Regions from separate parts of the Pseudoalteromonas ruthenica genome, predicted to be linked through region 3. Evidence: predicted binding sites of a transcription regulator. Region 3 holds the regulator's gene; each other region holds the start of a gene.
What was found. Region 3 encodes FliA, which starts transcription of late flagellar genes. Its sites were predicted from a motif close to CTAAAGNTNNNNNNNNNNNNGCCGATA; they were not measured.
Positions count from the first base shown of each region.

Region 1 (6,093 bases), 1.6 Mb from region 3:
CCACTATGCTCGAAAGCGATTCGGGCAAAACTTTCTTCATGACGAAACCGTCATTGACAAAATAGTCACCGCTATCGACCCGCGTCCGGGCGATAACCTAGTCGAGATTGGCCCAGGTTTGGGCGCAATCACCGAACCGGTGTGCGAGTTGACCGATCACCTTAACGTGGTTGAGCTTGATAAAGACTTAGCCGAGCGCCTGATTCACCACCCTTTTATGGCACCGAAGCTAACGGTACATCAAGGCGATGCGATGAAATTCGATTTTTCCTCGCTGCTACGCAACGACGCCAAATTAAAAATATTTGGTAATCTGCCTTACAATGTTTCAACACCACTGCTATTCCACCTATTCAACTTTGTTGATGAGGTGGAGCATATGCACTTTATGCTGCAAAAAGAGGTGGTTAATCGTATGGTCGCAGGTCCAGGTAGCAAAGCCTTTGGCCGTTTGAGCGTAATGACACAATATTACTGCCATGCCATTCCTGTTATTGAAGTGCCGCCTAATTGCTTTAAACCGGCACCTAAGGTGGATTCGGCCGTGGTGCGCTTAGTGCCGAAAGACAAAGCACAACGCAGCGCTAAAGATACTAAGTTACTTAATACCGTGTGTTTAGAAGCGTTTAATCAGCGCCGTAAGACACTGCGAAATAGCTTGAGCAATTTATTGGATGAATCGCAGCTAAAAGGCCTAGGTATCGATCCAAGTTTGCGAGCAGAAAGCCTGAGTTTACAACAATTTATTGAGATTGCGAATTGGTTATATGACAACAAGCAGTAGTACAGATTCAGCGATTAAAGTGAATGTCGAGACCTTCTACGTTGAAGGTCAATCGGAGCCAGAGCAAGACAAATACGTATTTGCTTATAACATCACGATAAAGAATCACAGCCTGAGTAGCGCCAAGCTCGTCAGTCGTTATTGGCTTATCACCGACGCCAATGGCAAAGAAGTCGAGGTAGAAGGTGAAGGCGTGGTTGGCGAGCAGCCAACCATCGGCCCGGGTGAAAGTTACAGTTATACCAGTGGCGCAGTGTTGGAAACTCCCGTAGGCACCATGCAAGGCTACTACGTGATGCGCAGCGAATTTGGCAATGAGTTCCAGGCGCCCATTGATGTTTTCCGCCTGAACTGCCCCAACATTTTACACTAAGCTCATGGCGCTATACGCAATAGGTGATCTGCAAGGCTGTTATCATGAATTTGATGCACTGTTGCGGCGTGTTGATTTCAACCCCAGCCAAGATCATCTCTATTGTGTGGGTGATATCGTTGCGCGCGGTCCCGACTCGCTGTCATGTCTGCGCCGACTTGCGCAATTGCAAGGCAGTGTGAGTGTCACCTTAGGTAATCACGATTTACACCTACTGGCTTGTGCAGCATTAAATAAAGAACCCAACCCAAAAGATAAACTCGCCCCTTTATTTGCCGCCGATGATTTTGATTCCCTACTCGCGTTTTTACGTAACCAACCCTTAGCTCTTTGGTTAGCACCGCTAAACACTCTGGTATGCCATGCTGGTTTGTCTCCACATTGGTCACTTGCGCAAGCTCTTGAGCAAGCGCAACAAGCGCAGCGCTGTTATCAAGGAAAAGACGCAGCCCATTATTTCGCGCACATGTACGAAAACAGACCTGTAAAATGGTGCGATTCTCTCAGCGAAATGGAAAAGTTTGTCTATACTATCAATAGTTTCACCCGCATGCGCTTTGTGGAACCCAGCGGTGCTTTAAACCTAAAAGAAAAAGGTAAACCAGGGTGTGATGATCAGCTTGTACCTTGGTTTGCTCACAGCCATCGTCAGCATGATGATTTTGACATTGTATTTGGGCATTGGGCGGCACTAGAAGGCAAAACCGGGCGAGATAATGTACATGCTTTGGACACAGGATGTGTTTGGGGTGGCAGCATGACTCTGATGGACTTGCAGAGTAAGAAAAAAGTTGTAAAGCAATGCGAATTTTTATCGCAATAAGCTGATAAAAACGCAAAAAGTTGTTACATTTTAGCAATAGTTACCTTAATTTATCCTTAATCCTGCCGATAAGTTAAGATATTTTATGTAGTTAGGAACATCTATGAAGCTTACTGTGAGTCAACGTATCTGGGGTGGATTCATCTTTATCACCCTCCTCCTTTTGGTTATAGGTGGCAACTCTCTTGTTCGCATTGCGAATATTGATAGCTCGACGCAAAGTGTTAACCAACTTTCTTTACCTGCTTTAGATAAAAGCTCTGAGCTACAAGTTGAATTTGTGCTCATGAGTAAAGCTGCACTGGGCGCCTACAATAGCGAGGATGAAAAGTCCCTTGCTGAGCTAAAACAAGCTTACAATAAAGAGCAAAAGCGCTTTGACAAGTCCATGGCGAACCTTATGGATGTGGTTGCTGATGAGCCAGAATTAAAACAGCTCGCGCAAACCGTAGAAAAAACTTACACCCAGTTTGAGGGCCAAGTCACTCAGCTGTTTAGCAATAAAGCGAAAGCGCTGGCGCTTCGCAATACACTGCGCAGCCAGTTTGACGATATCGACCTAAACGCAGAAGATGCCATTTCTGTGGTTCTTGATATTTCTGACTTAGACGGCCTAGAAGAAGACTCACCACGCGCTTACCAGGCAGTTACGCAATTGGAAAACAACCTCACCGCAATTGCCACCACAGGCAACGACATTCTGTCTGTTAAGAATAAGCAAACGCTGGAAATTATTAAGAACGACCAACTGTTTTATATGGACGAGCTTGAACGCTCAATGGGGCTGATTGAAGAAGCTGTAAGCGCTAAAGATGCGTCACTGTACAGTGATTTAAATACCTATGTGAGTACCATTAGCGATGCGGTTAAAGGCTCAAGTTCACTTGCCGCAAACAAGTTGGAATTACTTAATACCTTAGATAAAACCACGGTTAATCTTGAAAACTCAGAAGTAACCACTGAGCAGGCGATCAAAAACCTGACCACCTTAGTGAAGCAAGTAAATAACCTTGCCTTCAAGCAACAAGAAGGTGTACGTGCCGATGTCAGTGCCGCTAACCTGTGGACTTGGTTGGGCATGATCATAGCCACCATCATCGCAGTGATTGTTGCTTACTTCACCGTAAGCCGTATTACTAAACCATTGAGTGAAGTAAACAGCGTACTTAATATTGTTGCCTCGGGAGATATGACGCAACGCTTAGACGACAGTGCACAAGATGAATTTGGTGAGCTGGCACGCAGTTGTAATACCCTAATTGACAGCTTGCGAGCTTTGATTCAAGGCATCATCTCGCGTTCAACACAACTTGCTGCAGCATCAGAGCAGACGTCGACCATCACCTCTGAGTCAAGCCACGCAATTCAATCGCAGCGCGCTCAGGTAGAGCAAGCCGCGACTGCCACAACCGAAATGAGTAGTACCTCTCAGGCAGTGAACGACAGTGCTCAACAAGCACTGAGCGAGATTAAGAATGCCGACAGCGAAGCTAGCCGTGTTAAAGGGATCTCTAACCAAAACAAAGAAACTATCGAACAGTTGGCTATTGAAGTTGATAACGCCTCACAGGTTATTAATCAGCTGCATCAAGACAGCGCATCAATTGGCGGTATCTTGGATGTTATTCGTGGCATTGCCGAGCAAACTAACCTCCTGGCATTGAATGCTGCAATCGAAGCCGCACGAGCAGGCGAACAAGGGCGAGGCTTTGCCGTTGTAGCTGACGAAGTACGCTCGTTGGCAAGTAAGACACAAGAGTCGACGCAAGAGATTCAAAATATGATTGAATCACTACAAACCGGAGCTCAAGCTGCTGTAGAAGCGATGTCGAAAGGCCGTCAACAAGCCGAGTCCTGTGTTGAGCAAAGTGAGCATGCGACCACTGCACTAGACTCAATCACTCACGCCGTTGCCACTGCACACGATGTGAGCGAGCAAATCTCATCGGCAGCGATGGAGCAACAGCAAGTGTCGCAAGAAATAAGTGAGCGCTTGGAGCAAATTGTTTCTATCGCTGAGCAGACAGCTCAAGGGGCCGACCAGACTTCAGAATCAAGTACTGAAGTGGCCAAGCTCGCTGAAGAGCTGCGCCAATCTGTGGACCGCTTTAAGGTTTAAACAGCCAAGTGCTGATGATAAGGGCCGCTTTAGCGGCCCTTTTTGTTGCTGCTTAATTATCCTCCCCTTCCCGGCTGTTCCCTTGCGTATAAATTTGCTACATTCACAAAGCTGCTAACAGAGGATAAAAATGATGAAAAACAAACTCGTTGCACTATTAATGATGTGCTCTATACCTTGCACAGTATTGGCACAAACCACGGTTATTCATAACATAAAAGGCTATACACCCACTCAAAAAGGCGAGCTTGAGACCTTTGCAACCTTAGTGATTAAAGATGGGCGAGTGATCAATCGCGGCAAAGCACAACTTAGTAAAAGCTACCCTGATGCAAAGCGCATCGACGGCCAAGGTAAGGTGCTACTTCCTGGCCTTATCGATGCACACGGTCATATCATTGGCTTAGGGCAAAACCTAATGCAGCTTGATTTACGCGGTGCAACCTCGGTTGCAGAGGTGGGAAAGCGTCTTCAAGCGTTCGCCGCACAGTCTGAACAGCCATGGATTATAGGTCGTGGCTGGAACCAGGAACTTTGGCCTGGAAAAACCTTCGCCAGTGCCGCAGATTTAGACAAGTTCGTAAGCGACAGACCCGTGGTATTAAGTCGCGTAGATGGTCATGCTATTTGGGTCAACTCCAAAGCCATGGAGTTAGCAGGTCTTGATAGTGAGGTAACAAGTCCAGCCGGAGGTGAGATAATACGCACTGCTCAAGGGAATCCGAGCGGCGTGTTTATAGATAAAGCAGAGCAGTTGATCACAGCACACATTCCCAAGCGCAGCGAGAAAGCTCTCGCCACAGCCTTAGATAAAGCCGGTCAACATTTATTAAGCTTAGGTATTACCAGCGCCCATGATGCCGGCATCGATTTTGATACGTGGCAACTGTATAAACAACGCGCCAAAGACAACAACCTTCCGCTGCGCATTTACGCTATGCTCGGGGCCACCGATGCTAAGCTCGAGACCATGCTCAAAGCTGGTAAAGTCGATGATAATGAAGACATGTTGGCCATTCGCAGTGTGAAAGTGTACGCGGATGGCGCGCTAGGCTCTCGTGGCGCCGCCCTACTGCAAGACTATGCTGACAGAAAGGGGCATCGAGGCCTGATGCTTGAGGACCAACAACAGCTCGAGGATATTTTCAGTTTATGCTTTAAGCATGGTTTCTCCGCTCATACCCACGCTATAGGCGACAGAGCGAACCAAATAGTGCTTAACGCATACGAGAATGTCTTTAAACGCACAGGTGGTATTTTGCTACGTAACCGTATTGAGCATGCGCAAATTGTTGATACCGATGATATCCCGCGCTTTAAAGCACTTAAGATTATTCCTTCTATGCAGCCGGTTCATGCCACCTCTGACATGCATATGGCCGAGCAACGCTTAAGCGACTCACAACTAGCAGGCGCTTATGCGTGGCGTACATTTTTAGAGCAAGGCTCTCGTGTGGCAGCGGGTTCAGACTTTCCCGTGGAGCTTGCAAACCCTTTCCATGGTCTTTATAGCGCTATCACACGCCAAGACCATCAAGGCTTACCTGAGCAAGGTTGGCGTCCTAAAGAATTGCTCACGCGCGAGCAAGCTTTGCGAGCATTCACTCTAGACGCTGCCTACAGCGCCTTCCAGGAGTTTAAGGTTGGCAGTTTAGAAAAAGGCAAGTGGGCAGATTTTATCCTTGTCGACACCGACATTATTCATGCCCCGGTGCAGCAGGTATGGCAAACCAAGGTGTTAGAAACTTGGTTGGCAGGCCAGCGTCGCTACCAGCGTCAGCCTGCGCTTTGACGTTTAGCCTGGGCTAATTTGTGCAAGTGATAGATGTTAACAACAGAGAGTAAGGCGTTGGTCAGTGCCACTGGCCACGCCGCAATGGCGACCCCATAGGCAGTGAACGCGATACAGCCGGCGAGATTAAACCAACGCAGTTTCACGACATCGCTCATCGCCAGTGACGTAACTAATAAAGCAGAAGCGACATAGCCTAAAT
Region 1 is NZ_CP023396.1:2,063,705-2,069,797, forward strand. Features, by position in the region: gene rsmA (16S rRNA (adenine(1518)-N(6)/adenine(1519)-N(6))-dimethyltransferase RsmA) at 1-784, shown strand, start outside; gene apaG (Co2+/Mg2+ efflux facilitator ApaG/CorD) at 768-1,157, shown strand; gene PRUTH_RS09655 (symmetrical bis(5'-nucleosyl)-tetraphosphatase) at 1,162-1,980, shown strand; gene PRUTH_RS09660 (HAMP domain-containing methyl-accepting chemotaxis protein) at 2,084-4,099, shown strand; gene PRUTH_RS09665 (amidohydrolase) at 4,230-5,891, shown strand; gene PRUTH_RS09670 (YgjV family protein) at 5,876-6,093, opposite strand, start outside.
Region 1: a site for FliA is predicted at 2,025-2,051, ahead of PRUTH_RS09660 (HAMP domain-containing methyl-accepting chemotaxis protein). Genes of this name have one in related genera too.

Region 2 (6,093 bases), 1.1 Mb from region 3:
TCGCATAACTGCGCAACCTCCCGCAATAATTGCTTAAAGTCCTCATCGTTATGGTGATTACTCACGGCTTTGCTAGGCGTGTCAGTGTGGTTTTGCAGATATTGATAGAGCTCATCAATACAGCTGAATAAGGCAAACCGATGAGGGTCTTGAACCTGCTTTTGTCGTTCAATCGACTTTAATGTATCGGCTAATTTGGGCAGGGCTAGATTACCGGCTAATCCTTTTAATGTATGCACGTCAACAAGCTGTTCGGCGCTGAGCTGATCATACTTACTCAGTGTTCGCAGTTGCTCATTGCGCTGCCTATAGAAGTGCTTTAGTTCCTTGAGGTAATGCGCTTTTGAACCCCACAGCTCCGCTCCTTGGGTTTCGTTGACCAGCTGTTGGCTGTCGTGGGCGGTGGCGTTAGTTTGTGCGAATACATGTGCAGCCAAATCTATATCGAGAACGCGGGCTATTTCCGTTAGTAAATCGCTCAGCACCACAGGTTTGCTGGCAAAGCCGTCCATTCCAGCGGCTTTAGCCGCTTCACGGTCACTGCCCATGACACTGGCCGTTAAAGCAATAACGGGCGTTGTAGCAACCTCGTTGTGCTGCTCATATTGACGCAATTGTCGGGTTGCTTGGAGACCATCACACTTGGGCATATGAATATCCATCAACACAATGTCATAATTATTACTTGTGGCCAGTTGCACTGCTTGCTCGCCGTCATCAGCTGCCTCTACTTGATGACCGAGTTTAGTTAGGCGTAGTTGCAGTAGCTCGCGGTTTTGCGGTACATCATCAGCCACCAGTATTCGCAATTTAGGCATTTCGCTAAGTGGGGTCAATGAGCTCTGCTCATTAACGTGCTCGTCCGCCACCTGTTTTAGGGGCAGGGTAAAGTAAAATGTACTGCCTTGGCCCAAGGTGCTGGTGACGCCTATATCCCCGCCCATAAGTTGTACGAGCTGGCGGCTAATGGTAGTGCCTAGACCGGTGCCGCCAAAACGCCGCGTGGTACTGTCGTCTGCTTGCTCGAAAGGATTGAAAATAGCACTCACCCGCTCGGGGGCGATACCAATGCCAGTATCAACCACCTCAAAATAGACACCTTGATTATCGCCGCGAACATTGATGGTGACACTGCCTTGCTCGGTAAATTTTACTGCGTTACCGATTAAGTTGACTAATACTTGGCGTAAGCGCTGCGGATCGCCGCGATAGTGCTCACCGAGGTTACTATCCATATTCAGGGCAACCGAGAGCTGCTTATGTTCAGCACTGTGATAAAAGCTGGAGACCACAGAGTCGACGAGAGCCAGCAAGTTAAAGGGCACTGACTCAATACTCACTTTACCTTGCTCAAGCTTGGCGGAGTCTAAAATATCATTGAGTAAATGCAATAAAGAGCGTGCAGATTGCAATACGTTGGTGAGTTGCTGACGCTGCTGTTTATTCAATGGGCTATCTAGCAGCACTTCAGAGAAGCCAATGATGGAGTTCATGGGCGTGCGTATTTCATGACTCATGTTGGCTAAAAAGGCTTGCTTTGTCTCCGCCGCAGCTTCGGCTTTCTCTTTCGCTTTTACAAGCTCTTGCTCCATTTGTTGGCGCTCACTGATATCGACCAATACACCTGCAATGAAAAGCTCTTCTCCTTCGGTATGCTCAAATGTTCCCTTATCAATCACCCATTTACGGCTGCCATCGCGACACTGTATTTGGTATTCAAAAGAGTAGTGTTTTTTTCCTTGTGCAAGTGCGCTGTATATTTGCTCGCGCACATAGTTGCTATGCTGCGCAGAGATAAGCATGTCAAAATTAACACTGCCGTCGATAAACTGCTGGTCATCATAGCCGGTTAATTGTTTTACGATGGGGCTAATGTAGAGCATGCTCCAATGCTTATCTAAACGGCAGCGAAAAGCCACGCCGGGCATATTCGTTAACAAAGTGCGATAATGACGCTCTTGTTGGGCAAGCTGATTTTGCATCGCCTTTTGCGCGCTCAAGTCAGTAATAAAACCTACAAACATGCGCTTTTGTCCGGGAATAGCGACTTCACCAACCCCCAAACGAATGGGGATCAGCGCGCCATTTTTATGTTCGGCGTTGACCTCACGTCCGGAACCAATAATGTTTTTAATGCCGGTACTTTGGTAGGCACTTAAGTAATTATCATGTTGATTGGCGATTTCTTGTGGCATCAGCATTTTTACGTTTTCGCCAATCACTTCATCGCGATGATACCCGAGTATACGTTCGGCTCCGGCGTTGAAGCTCAGTACTTGGCCTTTCGCGCTAATGGTAATAATGCCATCGACGGCGGTATTGAGGACCGCTTCAAGGCGTGATTGAGTGATAAGTTGTTGCTGAAGGGCCAAGCGATAGCGCATCACACTGTGCAATAAAGCAATGAGACCACTGAGCAAGAGGCTTACAATAGCAATACTCAGAGCGAGATCGGTTACATGGCTATTATCGGTGAGCTCACTGTACACCGGGGATTGGGCCACAAATCGTGCCGCTTGCATCCCGGTATAATGCATGCCAGAGACTGCGCAGCCCATAACAATGGCGCTGAGAATACGATAACCGGTTTGCCCTAGAGTGCTGCGCCCTGTGGGTTGTAAATATAAATGAGCGGCCAGGCCGAGCCATGCGAGAATGACCGCCACTAATACAGAGACAACAAACCAAAGTGGGTCATAGCCTAGCATTGGCCCTAGGCGCATCGCGGCCATACCCGTGTAATGCATAACCCCTATGCCGGCGCCCAACAGCAGGGCACTGAGCGCAAGCTTGGCTCGAGATGGATCGCTCGTACTGAGTAAATGGAACCCTAAGGCAGTGGCTAAAAAGACAGGGATGAATGATACCACCGTCACTGTGAAATCATAGTCGACGCTGACGCATAGGCTAAATGCCAGCATTCCGATAAAGTGCATGCTCCACACGCCAGCGGCAAAAGCGGCGGCACTTGCTGGCAGTGCCATGCGATAAAATGGGGTGTGGCGTTGTTGTTGAGCAAATTCCCTTAATTGCAGCGCAAAGAAAGATGCAAAAATAGCAACAGTGACCGAAAGTAACACTAAGGCCCAATCATAGCTGCCATTGACCAGCAATTCGGGAGCAGGGTCGGTGATAAAAAATTGAGAAAGCATAAAGTACTTCGATACTCCAACAACGGATGCCAAGTGGCAATCACAGCCTAGCACAGTGAAAAACCACCTGTCGCGCACAAAAGTGAGAGCGCCCTGTATCTTACAATGACACTGACTGTTCTATCAGCGCAGCGACGGCTGAGTTTAGTTATTTATGAGTGCGCTGCAAGCTTACCCAAGAGCGTAATTACGGTATCATATTAGTAAGCGCTGCAAAGGATGTACTTAATATTAGCACATTGTTTGGCAAACCCTTTTAGTTCAAGTAATTACAACAAAGGTTTAATATGAGTAGGCAATATGATGTGCACTACAGCCGTCGACGAACGCTCGCTTTGGTGGTCAAAAATCAGCAAGTGAGTGTGAAAGCGCCTTATGGGGCATGTGGTGATTTCATTGCAGACTTCGTTGAGAGCAAACAGGCGTGGATAAACAAACAATTACATAAGCAATCTGATATTGAAGCGGCAAGGTATAACCCTTGGCTACATCGTCGCATTATGCTTTTCGGTCAATTACGTGCAATAGAGGTAAGCGAGAGCTCACTTAAGCAGACAGATAACCAATCGATAAACATCGTAATCAGTAAGCGAGTGAAGCATCGCCAGCGCTATTTTAATCAACAGCTATTGGCACTGATGCACGATGAATTATCTGATCACTTATCGGTCCGCATAATGCGGTGGCAAAAGGTGATGAATATCGCCGCTAACGGCATTAGTGTTAAAGTGTACAAGCGTCGTTGGGGCAGTTGCGATTCGCGCGGTGAGTTATGTTTTAATACCTTGTTGGCAGGAGCTCCGCATTGGGTTATTGACTATGTCATTGTTCACGAGCTGGCGCACCGTGTACATATGGATCACAGCCATCAATTTTGGGCACTGGTTAATGGCTACTACGAGCATACCGACCAAGCGCGATTATGGCTTAAAGAGAATGCACATCTGTTGGATTTTGTACGATAGGAAAGTGGTGGAGGGAGCTGGATTCGAACCAGCGAAGGCAATGCCGTCAGATTTACAGTCTGATCCCTTTGGCCGCTCGGGAACCCCTCCGATAGAATGATGTGTGTTGTTAAGTGGTGGAGGGAGCTGGATTCGAACCAGCGAAGGCAATGCCGTCAGATTTACAGTCTGATCCCTTTGGCCGCTCGGGAACCCCTCCTAAACAACGGCGGCGATAATAGCAAACTCAGAGTCCAAGTAAAGAAAAAAACTAAAGAAAGCTGAAAAAAGGCCGATAACTGCTTAGAAGTAATTCAGGTTGAATAAAGTTTATGCAAGTTAAGCCCGTCATTCGTAACGAACTACAAATGGACTCGCAATTATGTCGCAGTGTCCATGAGGCCCGTCGTGGAGACTTTGCTTGGCTGTTAGCATCATTATCAGCAGATGCACTCGATTTTGCCCAGTTTCACCTTCCCAAATCGGAACTAGAATCTCACCAAGTGGATGAGCAGCAGTTGCGATTACAGTTGGGCGCTGCGCCTGCAAAACCAACGGCATTACCGGATTACCACATAGATAGAGCTCAGCATGACAGGGCATTATTGGCGCAAAGCTCAATGACAACTCTGCGATTAAAAGAGTGTCTAACCCCCGAGCCTTTGGCAGTGCGAGACGACAAAACCTATGTTCCACTACCTATAATTGACAATTGCGATCCGAGCGTACAGGCAAAACATCATCGCCAATATGAGCCACTGAACGAGCCGCAAATGGATAGTGCAGCTTTTTACGATCAACTTGTGGATATGAATAAGTCCTCGTCTTTAGCACACGCGTAGTGGCCTGCGCATAATGGCGTTTGGCCAGTCAGAGCGCGCTAATCAGGGTGCAATAGCAGGTGCGAGCCAAGGGTTTCTTGTACTAATTAAGCGAATACCTAAAGCTGCCACCGGGCGGCGGCATCACATCAAGGCATACAGCATTTTTTGAATTTATTGCCACTTAAGCATGGGCAGGGATCGTTGCGTTTAAGCTTTACATCAGCGGCTTCAAACAACCGTCCGCTGTCGTATTTCCATTGGTGGTGGCGTTGAATGAACTGTGAGCGTTCATGAATACAGTGAAGGGTGTCAGCAATGATGTAAAAAGCCTTAAATTCAACATAGGCCAAAGCATCGCCAGGCTCATAATCCATTATGTGTAAGCGTACAAAATGCGCAGCTTGGGCAAATTCAGCCACTTCATCTCTGGGGTTTTGTTCTAGGGCTTTCTCTGAGCAGGTAAAACATAAGTAATCAATAGCTTGTTCACAAAATGCACTATAACGAGAGCGCATGAGGCTCTGGGCGTCGGGGGCATCAATAGCTCTACTTACAAACCGGCCGCAGCAATCAGCAAAAGGCTGCGGCAATCCACAATGGCACATCGCATTTTCTAACTACAAGGAATCACGCCAATATATTAGCAGACTTGTAACTGCGAGGGCACAGTTGTTTGTTCGCTGGCGTTATGCTCGGTAGTGAAACAGTAAAGCTGTGCTTTAGCTTGGTGGGTATTAAGTTGTAAGGCTTCGAGTTGTTGCTGTTTTAAAATGTCCGTCCAGGTGATCACCGCCGCAAAACGGCCATTTTGCAGCGCACAATTAAGCATGTACTCCATATCAACAACATGTTTAGCCCGAATTACCAGCAATTTATTCGTGTCGATAGAGCAAGCGTCCAATAGGTGACGGCTAGGCACATTGTCAGGGGCGACTAATAGCGTCCAGCCATTATTTTGATTGTAGCGATGAACGATTTTAAGCATCTCAAATGTTGCAGAGATCTCATCCTCAGTTTTTACGATATTGATCACATTAGGGTTATCTTGCTGATAGCTTTTAACATGACGAACACTTGCTGTATGTAACATAATTGCCTCGCTGTGGATTTTGTGAACCATATACAGTGTTTTATACAGTATGTGTATACAGTAGTTTATACAGTTATTCAGTG
Region 2 is NZ_CP023396.1:1,522,543-1,528,635, reverse strand. Features, by position in the region: gene PRUTH_RS07220 (MHYT domain-containing protein) at 1-3,152, opposite strand, end outside; gene PRUTH_RS07215 (M48 family metallopeptidase) at 3,440-4,117, shown strand; tRNA gene PRUTH_RS07210 (tRNA-Tyr) at 4,123-4,207, opposite strand; tRNA gene PRUTH_RS07205 (tRNA-Tyr) at 4,232-4,316, opposite strand; gene PRUTH_RS07200 (VC2046/SO_2500 family protein) at 4,429-4,938, shown strand; gene PRUTH_RS07195 (YchJ family metal-binding protein) at 5,067-5,435, opposite strand; gene PRUTH_RS07190 (SulA-like leucine-rich domain-containing protein) at 5,561-6,010, opposite strand.
Region 2: a site for FliA is predicted at 4,368-4,394, ahead of PRUTH_RS07200 (VC2046/SO_2500 family protein). Genes of this name have one in related genera too.

Region 3 (6,093 bases):
TTGATGCAGCTACGGTAGTGGCGACCCACATTAGCCAGTTACTCACTAATAACGCCTCACTGCTATTGGGCCACGAAGAAGTGCAGAGTCTGCTTGATATGCTAGCGAAAAGCCATCCGCGTCTAGTAGAAGGTCTAGTACCAGATGTGTTACCGCTGACGACCATAGTGAAAGTGCTACAAAATCTCCTCAATGAAGGCGTTGCTATTCGCGATATGCGTAGCATAGTGCAAACTCTCGTAGAGTATGGTCCACGCAGCCAAGACCCAGATGTATTAACCGCAGCGGTACGTATTTCATTGCGTCGTTTGATTGTGCAAGATGCGGTTGGCGCTACGCCAGAAATTCCTGTCATAACATTGGCGCCTGAGTTGGAACAGATGTTGCATCAGTCGCTTCAGAACGCAGGAGATGAGGGTGCTGGCATTGAGCCAGGCTTGGCAGAGCGGCTACAGGCCTCTTTAAGCGAAGCCCACCAGAACCAAGAAATGTCGGGTGAACCTTCCATCTTATTGACCTCCGGGATGCTTCGTACAGTGTTATCACGTTTTGTGAAGCACACCATCCCAGGGCTGAAGGTGATGTCTTACCAAGAAGTGCCCGATGAGCGTCAAATTAAGATTGTTAGCTCCGTTGGACAGCAATAGATCGGAAAGCCGGTTGTGAGAGGGTAATATTATGAAAATCAAACGCTTTTTTGCTAAAGATATGCGTACAGCACTAAAAGAAGTAAAAGATGAGCTGGGTGTTGACGCGGTGATCATGTCGAACAAAAAGCTTGCAGATGGCGTTGAAATCGTTGCTGCTATTGACCATGAACGCCCAGCAGCCGCACCGAAAAGCGCTCCCCAGCAGCAAATGCAGCCGCGCGCCACTGAGCAGCGTATGGTACGCCCACAAACACGTACGCAACGTCCTGAGCCGCAAAGTCACAATGGTGTGGCTGATTCATTACAGGCGTTGTTAGAGCGTCAGAGCCCAAAACCAAAGAATGCTGCTCTCGCCGACATGTTTTCGCAATCAGGTATTGATATGAGCGCGCCTGAAGAGCCCGTTGAGCAGCCTCAGCGTCGCGCTGCGCCGGCCAATAACTACGCTCCGCAGCCAACGCTAGCAGAGCCAACGCAAGCCCGCGCTGCAGCGCAGTCCATGGGTGATGATTTGGACGGTGACGGTTTTGATGAGCTACACCGCCAGCCCAATGATTCTGTACAGCAAGAGGCCATGGACAGCGAAGAGATCAGTGCCATGCGCGATGAGATGAATGCCATTCGTCAGCTTCTTGAACATCAAGTATCCGGCTTATTACACCAGGACCGAGCGCGCCGCGATCCAACTCGTGCCTGCTTTATCGAGCGCTTGCAGGGCATGGGTATCGACACTGAAGTGGCTGAGCAGTTGGTGCGTTATGTACCAGACGACGTATCGCGCAAGCAGGCGTGGAGTGCAGCCCTTGATATGGTGCAAAAGCAGCTACACACCACCAATAATGAGATTTTACGTCATGGCGGCGTATATGCGTTGGTCGGCCCTACTGGCGTAGGCAAAACCACGACGGTTGCAAAACTGGCCGCATTAGGGGCGCAAAAATATGGGGCTGACAAGGTTGCGCTGATCACCACGGATACATATCGTATCGGTGCTTACGAGCAGCTAGCAACTTATGGACGCATCATTGGTTGCCCTGTGAAGCAAGTAAAAGATGCCAATGAATTGGCCGATGTGCTTTATCAATTACGCAATAAACGTCTAGTATTAATTGACACTGCGGGAATGAGCCAGCGCGATTTACGTTTAAGTGAGCAATTAAACACGCTCATGCGTAGTACGCGAGTCGATATTCGTAGCTATTTAGTGCTCAGTGCCACAGCACAACATGAAGTGCTTCAAGAAACCGTAAGGCACTTCCAAAAAGTTGACTTAAGTGGTTGTATTTTCACCAAACTTGATGAAAGTCTAAGTTTAGGCGAGATTATTAGTGTAGCGATTCAAAATCGCTTACCAATAGGGTATCTTACTAACGGTCAACGCGTTCCAGAAGATATTCGCGTTGCTAACTCAGAAAAAATGGTTAGAAAAGCTGAACAATTGTTTATCAAACGCCAAAAAACACAAAAATCAGCGGCACCAGCAGGGCGCCAAACAGTGGCGTCTCAGGCAGTAGGAATGTATGATTAACACAGTGCACGATCAAGCAAGTGGCCTTCGAAAAATGAATCAAAACAATAGCCAAGGCGTAAAAGTAATCGCCGTGACCGGTGGCAAAGGGGGCGTCGGTAAAACCAATGTCTCTTTGAATTTAGCTATTGCCATGGGTCAGCAAGGCAAACGAGTCTTAGTGTTAGATGCTGACCTAGGACTGGCAAACTGTGACGTTATGCTTGGTCTGCGTGTTGAAAAGAACCTTTCTCATGTTCTAAGCGGTGAGTGCGAACTGCGCGATATACTGGTAACTGGGCCTGCGGGCATTCGTATTGCTCCGGCAACATCGGGGTCACAGAGCATGGTTGAACTGAGTGCCGCAGAGCATGCAGGTTTAATCCGTGCGTTTAGCGAGCTCGATAACGACTTTGATGTCCTCATTGTCGACACCGCCGCCGGTATCTCCGATATGGTACTGAGCTTCTCGCGTGCTGCGCAAGATGTTGTGGTGGTGGTCTGCGATGAGCCAACCTCGATTACCGATGCCTACGCGTTGATCAAGGTGCTTAGTCGTGAACATGGCGTATACAAATTCAAAGTCGTTGCCAATATGGTGCGCAGCCAGCGTGAAGGGCAAGACTTATTTGCCAAACTCTCCAAAGTAACCGACCGATTTTTAGATGTGGCGCTCGAATTAGTGGCCACCGTGCCCTATGATGAAAACATGCGTAAATCAACGCGTCGCCAGAAAGCCGTCGTGGAGTTATTCCCTAACTCACCCGCTTCGGTATCGCTGAAAAGTCTCGCTGGCAAGGCACTAAAATGGCCAACCCCTAATCAACCATCGGGGCATTTGGAGTTCTTCATTGAAAAGCTGGTCAATAATTAACTGTTGTTCGGATTTATGAATAAAGTGGCTGGATATCAAGATCAATTACAATTAAACACTCTGGTCGAGCGCCATGCCGCGCTGGTCAAGCGTGTTGCATGTCATTTGCTGGCGCGACTGCCAGCGAGTGTGCAGCTCGATGATCTCATTCAGTCCGGCATGATTGGCCTCATAGAGGCATCAAAAACCTTTGACGCCAGTAAAGGCGCCAGCTTTGAGACGTTTGCTGGTATTCGTATTCGTGGTGCGATGCTTGATGAAGTACGACGGGGAGATTGGGCTCCACGATCGGTACATCGCAATAGCCGCGCTGTAGCTACCGCTGTACATGAATTGGAAACCTCCCTAGGTCGGGAACCAAAGGATGTTGAAGTAGCTGAAAAACTTGATATTTCGCTCGATGAATACCATCATATTTTAAACGATGTTAATTGCTCTAAAGTGCTCGGTATCGAAGACTTAGGTGTCGATGAAGATGTACTCACCCCGAGCAGTGAACAATCTCAAACGGGGCGGCCCTACACCAGCGTTCACAACGAACGCTTTAACCAAGCATTAGTAGCGGCAATTAATTCTCTCCCCGAGCGTGATGCATTGGTATTATCGTTGTACTATAACGATGAAATGAATTTAAAAGAAATTGGGCAAATACTGGACGTAAGTGAGTCCCGTGTGAGTCAGATACATGGTCAGGCAATGATTAAGCTCAAGGCGAAAGTCAATGACTGGGTCAATTAGTAGTAAGAATAAAGGTTCATACCTCACTGGAGGATACTTTGGATAAAAACATGAAAATTCTCGTGGTCGATGACTTTTCCACTATGAGAAGAATCATTAAAAACCTATTGCGTGATTTAGGCTTTACCAACGTGCAAGAAGCGGACGATGGTAGTACCGCGCTGCCCATGTTGCAAAACCAAGAGTTTGACTTTGTGGTTACCGATTGGAACATGCCAGGTATGCAGGGTATCGATTTGCTCCGTGCAATTCGCGCCGACGACAGCTTAAAGCACATTCCAGTACTGATGGTAACTGCAGAGGCGAAGAAGGAACAAATCATTGCCGCTGCCCAAGCTGGCGTGAACGGTTACATCGTTAAGCCCTTTACCGCAGCTACATTAAAAACCAAGCTGGATAAAGTATTTGAGCGCTTAGGTTAACCGAGAAGGAGAGGTTTATGTCAGCTCCCGCTGCACCTCACATTACCCTAGAGCAAGCCAAACAGCTTGTATCGTTTCTTGAGCAAGGTGAGCAGGAGAAAGCCGATCAGCTGATCCTCGATGCTGCCTCCAAGGAACAGTCCGAACTGTTTGCTGAGGTTGGCAAGTTGACGCGGCAACTTCACGAGTCGTTGAAGAATTTCCAACTCGATACGCGCTTGAACGACCTCACGCAAGAAGCCATTCCCGATGCTAAGCAGCGTCTTAATTACGTGATGGAAATGACCGAGCAGGCGGCAAATAAAACCATGGATGCCGTGGAAGCCAGTTTGCCTATCGCTGAGCAGCTATCCACTGAACTACATCAAATTAAACCCATTTGGGATAAATTGATGCGTCGCGATCTCGAATTAGGTGAGTTCAAGCAGTTGTGTCATCAGCTTGATAGCTTTATGAACCGCTCTCAAGGCAGCACAGTGGAGCTGCACGACCTTCTTAACAATGTGCTGATGGCGCAAGACTACCAAGATTTAACAGGGCAGGTAATTCGCCGCGTAATCGAGCTGGTGCGCGAGGTAGAAGACAGCCTTATTAATTTATTAACTGTGTTTGCGGGCAACGAAGGTGAAGAACCGGTGGTTGAACAACAAAAAGCAAAACCAGCTGTGAACGCAGAAGGTCCAGAAGGGCCAATTATAGACACAGAATCACGTGATGACGTGGTCTCAGGCCAAGATGAAGTAGACGACTTGTTGTCTAGTTTAGGCTTCTAAAGAGGAGAGCGGCTGCATGAGCTTTGAAGTAGATGAAGATATTTTACAGGACTTTTTAGTCGAAGCAGGTGAGATATTGGAGCAGCTCTCTGAGCAGTTAGTAGAGCTTGAAAATAACCCTGATGATAAAGACTTGCTCAACGCTATCTTCCGGGGCTTCCACACTGTTAAAGGGGGAGCTGGGTTTCTTGGCATGAATGAGCTGGTGGATGCCTGTCATGGTGCTGAGAATGTGTTTGATATTCTGCGCCAAGGTAAGCGCCAGGTTACTTCTGAACTGATGGATGTGATCCTGCAAGCGCTCGATACAATTAACGACATGTTTGCGCTTATTCAAGCACGAGAGCAGCCGCAACCTGCAGACCCTGAGTTACTTGCTGTATTGCATAAACTGAGCGAACCTGAAACCGAAGATGAGGCACCTATTGCTGTGCCTGAACCTGCCGCAACTCCGAGTGAACCTGTTGTTGAGCCCGAACCTGTGCCTGAAAATGACGTCGCATCAGGGGCCGATGATTTTGGTGATGATATTTTGTTCGATGCGCCAAGTGCTGACAGTGACGAAGGCGAAGCGATTGACGAAATCACCGAAGATGAATTCGAAAGCTTGCTCGATGAATTGCACGGTCAAGGCAAAGGCCCGTCTGTGGGTGAAGGGTCAGCGGATGCTGGGGCATCCGGTAATGATGAAGATATTACCGATGATGAGTTCGACTCGCTACTAGACGAATTACATGGAGCAGGCAGCTTTGGTGCCATTAGCGATAATGGTTCCGCGCCGAGCGCCGAAGAGCAGGGAGCTGCGCAGCAGAGTGCACCGACTACATCGGGCGAATCAGAGTCGGCCAGTGGTGATGATGAAGACATTACCGAAGATGAATTTGATGCGCTGCTTGATGAGCTGCACGGCAAAGGCAATGCGCCTAAAGCAAGCTCGGCAGAAGCTTCGCCAGCGCCGGTTGAAAAGCCTGCGGCGCCAGTAAGCCAAAGTAAAGCTAAAGACACACCGCCGGCAACGCCAGCGCCTAGTAAAGCGCCAGCGGCCGCAAAACCAGCGCCGAGTGCAGCGAAGGGGAGCACCCCGCCTAGTAGTGGTGATGCCAAAAAACCGGCACCTAAAGCCGCGCCA
Region 3 is NZ_CP023396.1:434,505-440,597, forward strand. Features, by position in the region: gene flhA (flagellar biosynthesis protein FlhA) at 1-647, shown strand, start outside; gene flhF (flagellar biosynthesis GTPase FlhF) at 679-2,178, shown strand; gene PRUTH_RS02045 (MinD/ParA family protein) at 2,171-3,031, shown strand; gene PRUTH_RS02050 (RNA polymerase sigma factor FliA) at 3,047-3,769, shown strand; gene cheY (chemotaxis response regulator CheY) at 3,808-4,191, shown strand; gene PRUTH_RS02060 (protein phosphatase CheZ) at 4,209-4,964, shown strand; gene PRUTH_RS02065 (chemotaxis protein CheA) at 4,981-6,093, shown strand, end outside.

Region 4 (6,093 bases), 1.4 Mb from region 3:
TGATCAATTGGATGCCTTTGAGTTTGAGCAAAGTGAAAACTTAGATGCGCAAATAGCCACCTTACAAAGCACCGGCTTAGCCGACATTAAAATTTGGATGCGTTAAGAAAGTGAATAAATAAAAAAGGAGCCTTTGGCTCCTTTTTTATTACCGAATATCAAACTCGCTAGCTTGTTAATCTAACCACGTACTTATCTGGCGAGTGATACCGTCGCCGTCAAGGCCAAGCTCAGCATGCATTTCTTGCTGCGTACCATGCTTAATAAATACATCGGGTAGGCCAAGGTGCAAAACTGGCTTAAGCTGCTTGCTTTGCGCTAAGTACTCGCTTACTGCTGAGCCTGCACCACCGGCGATAACATTATCCTCCAAGGTGACAAGCGCATTATGCTCACTTGCCAACTTATCAATCAGCTGGTGATCGAGAGGTTTAACAAAACGCATATCAACTAGGGTGGCATTGAGCTGCTCTGCCGCTTGTTGGGCATTCTCCAGCAAGGTACCAAACGACAGTATTGCGACTTTTTCGCCGCTCTTAACAACACGCCCCTTGCCTATGGGTAATTGTTGCATTTCGCTATCAAGCTCACCGTCGCCAGCACTGCCACGTGGATAACGCACAGCGGCGGGTTTATTAAGCTGATGCCCAGTATAGAGCATATTACGGCATTCATTGGCGTTAGCCGGCGCCATAATGACCATATTAGGAATACAGCGTAAATAACTTAAGTCATACGTGCCCTGATGAGTTTCCCCGTCGGCGCCAACCACGCCAGCGCGATCAATGGCAAAGAGCACAGGCAATTCCTGTAGCGCTACATCATGAATAAGTTGATCGTAGGCTCGTTGTAAGAAGGTTGAATAAATTGCTACTACGGGATTTAGGCCTTCACACGCAAACCCTGCACCGAGTGTGACCGCATGCTGCTCTGCAATGGCAACATCAAAATACTGTTGTGGATACTCTTTAGAGAAGCGCACCATGCCCGAGCCTTCGCGCATTGCCGGAGTGATGGCCATCAGTTTGTCATCAACGCTGGCCATATCACACAACCAATCGCCGAACACTTTTGAAAAGGTCGGTGCGCCTGGCTTAGATTTGGGTAATTTAGTCACGGTCGGGTCAAACTTGGGCACCGCATGGTAACCAATAGGATCGGCTTCAGCAGGCTTGTACCCCTTGCCCTTTTGGGTTTTTATATGCAGTAGCTGAGGACCCTTGAGGTTGCGCATATTGCGCAGGGTGTCGACCAGCATGTTGACATCATGGCCATCGATTGGGCCGATATAATTAAAGCCAAGCTCTTCGAAGAAGGTGCCCGGTATAACCATGCCTTTAAGGTGCTCTTCCATACGGCTAGCCAGTTCTTTCACTGGCGGTAACCCTGATAAGAGCTTTTTGCTGCCCTCACGAATATTGGCGTAAAAGCTACCGGAGAGAATACGCGCAAAATGATTATTTAACGCGCCGACATTTTCTGAAATAGACATCTCGTTGTCATTTAAAATGACTAACATGTCGGAATTAATATCGCCAGCGTGGTTCATCGCCTCAAAGGCCATGCCCGCAGTGATAGCACCATCGCCGATGACGGCAACGGTTTTACGGCCTTGGCCTTCTTTTTGCGCAGCAATAGCCATACCTAGGGCGGCGGAGATGGAGGTACTCGAATGACCGACACTAAAGGTGTCGTACTCACTCTCTCCGCGATAAGGGAACGGATGTAATCCATCTTTTTGGCGAATAGTGTGCATTTGTTCACGGCGGCCGGTGATCAGTTTGTGCGGATAGGCTTGGTGGCCTACATCCCAAATCAGGCGATCAAACGGGGTGTTATACACATAGTGCAGCGCAACAGTCAGTTCAACCGTGCCGAGCCCAGAGGCAAAGTGACCGCTACTTTGCGATACGGAGTTTAGTAAGTAGTCCCGCAGTTCGTGGCTAAACGCGCCTAACCGCTCTTGCGGTAGCTCGCGAAGTTGTTCAGGCTTGCTGACCTGTTGTAATAAGGGATACTTGCTACTATCCAAATTCATGCGTCGTTTTATCCTTTACTGCGATGGCTGAAGTATATCAAACCAGCCCTTCGCATCAGTAGTCATTTTTAATGATCTCTGGCGATGATATAGCCTGCGAGTTGCTCGAGAACACGGGTGTCATATGGGAGCGGGCACACCGCATCAATAGCTTGTTGATACAAATGCTGCATCTTATCTTTGGCACCATCAAGGCCCATAAGCGCAGGATAAGTAGATTTATTTGCAGCCACATCAGAGCCCTGCGGCTTTCCTAGTGTGGCGGTATCTCCTTCAACATCCAAAATATCATCTTGCACTTGAAAAGCCAGGCCGATGGCACGGCCGTAATCGTCTAATGCAGCACGTGTGCTGTTTTCTACGTTCGGGGAGCACAAATAGCCCAGCTTAATGGCGCAGCTTAGCAATGCCCCGGTTTTTAGACGATGAATATGCTCAAGTTCACTTAAGGAAATCGCTTTATCGGTGGCCGCGATATCGAGCGCTTGGCCGCCTACCATACCCAATAGCCCTGAAGCTTGGCTTAAACTTTGTATCAGTGCTAACTGTTGGCTAGCGCCGATATCAAAGTCAGTGCTACTGAGCAGCTCAAAGGCAATGGTTTGCAAGGTGTCGCCAGCTAAAATAGCGTGGGCCTCGTCAAATGCGATATGGCAGGTGGGTCGACCGCGCCGTAATTCATCATCGTCCATGGCCGGTAAATCATCATGCACCAGAGAGTAACTATGAATACACTCAATGGCTGCAGCGGCTTTGTGAAGATCGTCTTGATGTGCTGCAAGCATATTACCTACAGCATAGACTAAAAATGGTCGCAAGCGCTTGCCACCATTTTCAATACAGTACTGCGTTGCCGCCAATAATTGAGGCTGTGTTTGTTGCTGTGTTTGAAAATAACGCTGTAGGGTGTGTAGCACATCCTGTTGTGCCTGTGCTAAGGCATGTTTTAAATTCACAGGGGCGACTACTCTTGATCATCCATTGGGGTGAGCTCAGCGTTTAGGTCGTTGCTCATTAACATGCTTACTTTTTGCTGGGCGTTATCAAGCTTTTGAGCCGATGCATTTGCCAGACCAATACCGCGTTCAAATTGCTTTAAAGATTGCTCTAAAGACAATTCTCCTTGCTCCATATCAGTTACAATTTGCCCTAATTCATTAATGGCTTCTTCAAAGCTTAGGTTTTCTGGTTTTTTTTGGGCCATGGCCTTGTCACTCACTACACCTAATAAGAGCGCCAATTTTAGGGGGGATCGTGGACTAGGTCAAAGATGGATGCGATTTTCACGGCAAAGCTGTGTAGGCATGCTAGTTTTAATATTGTCGCTTCGCGATTTTAAAAAAATGATTCAAGTAATTCAGCAAGTTGCCGATATCTCAAGAGTAATTATAATAACGTCTGATATTCCCTGGCCATATATAGGGCTTTAGTGGGAAGGCGCTGAATAGAAAAGTGGGTGGAGGACATGTGGATTTAGCAACCATAATAGGTATTCTCGGCGCGATTGGTTTCGTTGTCATGTCTATGGTGCTTGGTGGTGATGTGGGCATGTTCTATAACACTCCTTCGGTGCTAATTGTATTTGGTGGTTCTCTTTTTATTGTGCTTGCTAACTACACCATGGGGCAATTTTTCACCATAGGGAAAGTAGCCGGCAAGGCCTTCATGTTTAAGATTGAATCACCTGATGAGCTTATTGAGAAGGCTGTAGAGCTGGCAGACTCTGCTCGTAAAGGGGGCTTTTTAGCGCTAGAAGAGGCAGAGATTAACAACAAGTTTATGCGCAAAGGCATTGATATGTTGGTTGATGGCCATGACGCCGATGTAGTTCGTGCTACTTTGCAAAAAGATATTTTGTTAACCACCGCTCGCCATGAGCAAGGCGCTGGCCTATTTAAGGCCTTGGGTGATATAGCCCCGGCAATGGGTATGATCGGGACCTTGATTGGGTTGGTGGCGATGCTCTCTAACATGGATGACCCCAAAGCGATTGGCCCCGCGATGGCGGTGGCGCTACTAACCACATTGTACGGTGCGTTTCTCGCCAATGTGATAGCTATTCCTATCCAATCCAAGTTAGAACTGCGCAAAGACGAAGAAGAGCTCAATCAACGGCTGATCTTAGACGCTATCTTAGGTATTCAAGACGGACAAAACCCCAAAGTTATCGAAGGCATTCTGAAAAACTATCTGGCAGAGTCCAAGCGCCAAGTTGATACCGAGGAGTAAGTATGTCGGATGAAAAACCCTGCAAATGCCCCCCTCCCGGATTACCGGCTTGGATGGGCACGTTCGCAGACTTGATGTCGCTACTGATGTGTTTCTTCGTATTGCTGTTGGCGTTCTCCGAGATGGATGTGCTCAAGTTTAAGCAAATTGCTGGTTCCATGAAGTTTGCTTTTGGTGTGCAAAATAAACTGGAAGTAAAAGACATACCTAAAGGAACCAGTGTCATCGCTATGGAATTTAAACCGGGGCGCCCAGACCCCACGCCCATTGAGACAATTCAACAGCAAACTGTTGAAATGACACAGCAAATGCTGGAGTTCCAAGCTGGGGAAGAAGACTCCGCAGGCGGTCGTAAAGAGCAGCGTGGCGACCAACGCGGTGGGGAGTCTGCCAGTACCGCCGATGAGCAGTCGCAACAGCAAGCCATCGCCGCAGCAGACCAAGAGCGCACCAATGAGCTGGTGAAGAAAATTGCACAACAGCTAGAACAGCAAATTATTGACGGCGCCATAGAACTGGAATCTTTAGGGCAGCAAATAATTATTCGCATCCGTGAAAACGGCTCTTTTCCCTCTGGCAGTGCTTTCTTACAGCCAAAATTTAAGCCTATTATTCAAGATATTGCTGAATTACTAAAAGATGTACCCGGGGAAATCACTGTCTCGGGGCACACCGATGACTTCCAAGTCTCTAATGAGCTCTATACCAACAACTGGGACCTGAGCGCGATGCGAGCAGTCGCGGTTGCCAGTGAAATGCAAAAGGTTGATGACTTTGATAAAAGTAGAATGGTCGTGGTGGGGCGCGCAGACACGCGGCCATTAGTGCCCAATGAAACTGATGAAGATCGTAAGCGTAATCGCCGCGTCGAGATTTCAATCATGCAGGGTAAAGCCAAAGAATCTGACCCCATTGAAGTTGTGCAGTAACTATTGGCTTTGTGCCAAAAATACGGTAATTTAGCAACTGAATTAAAGCTGAATAGACAGGGAGCACAGGATGTTGGATTTGCATAAGTTTGCCAGTATACCCGGAAATGGTAGCGGCACTGATGATAAAAGCGGAGACGATAACAAAGACACCGAACAGTCGTTAGGCTAAGTACTTATGCCTAGTTGGCTAGAGGAAACGTTAATCTTTCTAAACAATAGTTGGGCAGTATTTTTGCTGCCCGCTATTGTTTTCTATGTCCTTACTCGTGAGTACAAGGCCTTGCGGTTTGTCCTTCTAACCGCCGCTTTCTTTCTCTACGGAACACTGATACACGATTTTTTGCTCGATTGGGATAAAGACATGATCTGGCGTTATGTCATATGGGCAAGCAACGATATTACCTGGATGGCGATTATTGCCTACTGGGGCATTCGTGGCAAAGTGCATATGTGGCAAAGCATTGCTGGTCAGCTTATTGTCGTTGCCGCGCCTTTTTTACAGCTTTGGCGTGTCGCTGATCGCCATTTATGGGATCTAACATTTAATAGCTCGTACCTTTACAAAACCCTAATACCAATCATAAACAGCGTCACTTTAATATTGTGCTATTTACCGATACTGTTTTGGTTGCAGGCAAGAAGAAACAAAACAGCCGCGCGCACTCTTTCCTAGCTCGTTATTATACTCTACACTGTAATAACTGTATAAATAGCCAGTTGTTGTCATGAAGCTTTATATTGCCGAAAAACCCTCTCTTGGCCGTGCCATAGCCGCAGCCTTGCCCAAACCTCAGCAAAAAAAAGAAGGCTATATAGAGGTCGGCAATGGCGATTGTGTCACCTGGTGTATCGGTCACTTGCTTGAGCAGGCTGAGCCCGATGACTACGACCCCG
Region 4 is NZ_CP023396.1:1,852,232-1,858,324, reverse strand. Features, by position in the region: gene PRUTH_RS08790 (diguanylate cyclase domain-containing protein) at 1-106, shown strand, start outside; gene dxs (1-deoxy-D-xylulose-5-phosphate synthase) at 176-2,038, opposite strand; gene ispA ((2E,6E)-farnesyl diphosphate synthase) at 2,107-2,994, opposite strand; gene PRUTH_RS08775 (exodeoxyribonuclease VII small subunit) at 3,003-3,242, opposite strand; gene pomA (flagellar motor protein PomA) at 3,506-4,267, shown strand; gene PRUTH_RS08765 (flagellar motor protein MotB) at 4,270-5,196, shown strand; gene PRUTH_RS08760 (hypothetical protein) at 5,375-5,872, shown strand; gene PRUTH_RS08755 (DNA topoisomerase III) at 5,925-6,093, shown strand, end outside.
Region 4: a site for FliA is predicted at 3,386-3,412, ahead of pomA (flagellar motor protein PomA). Genes of this name have one in related genera too.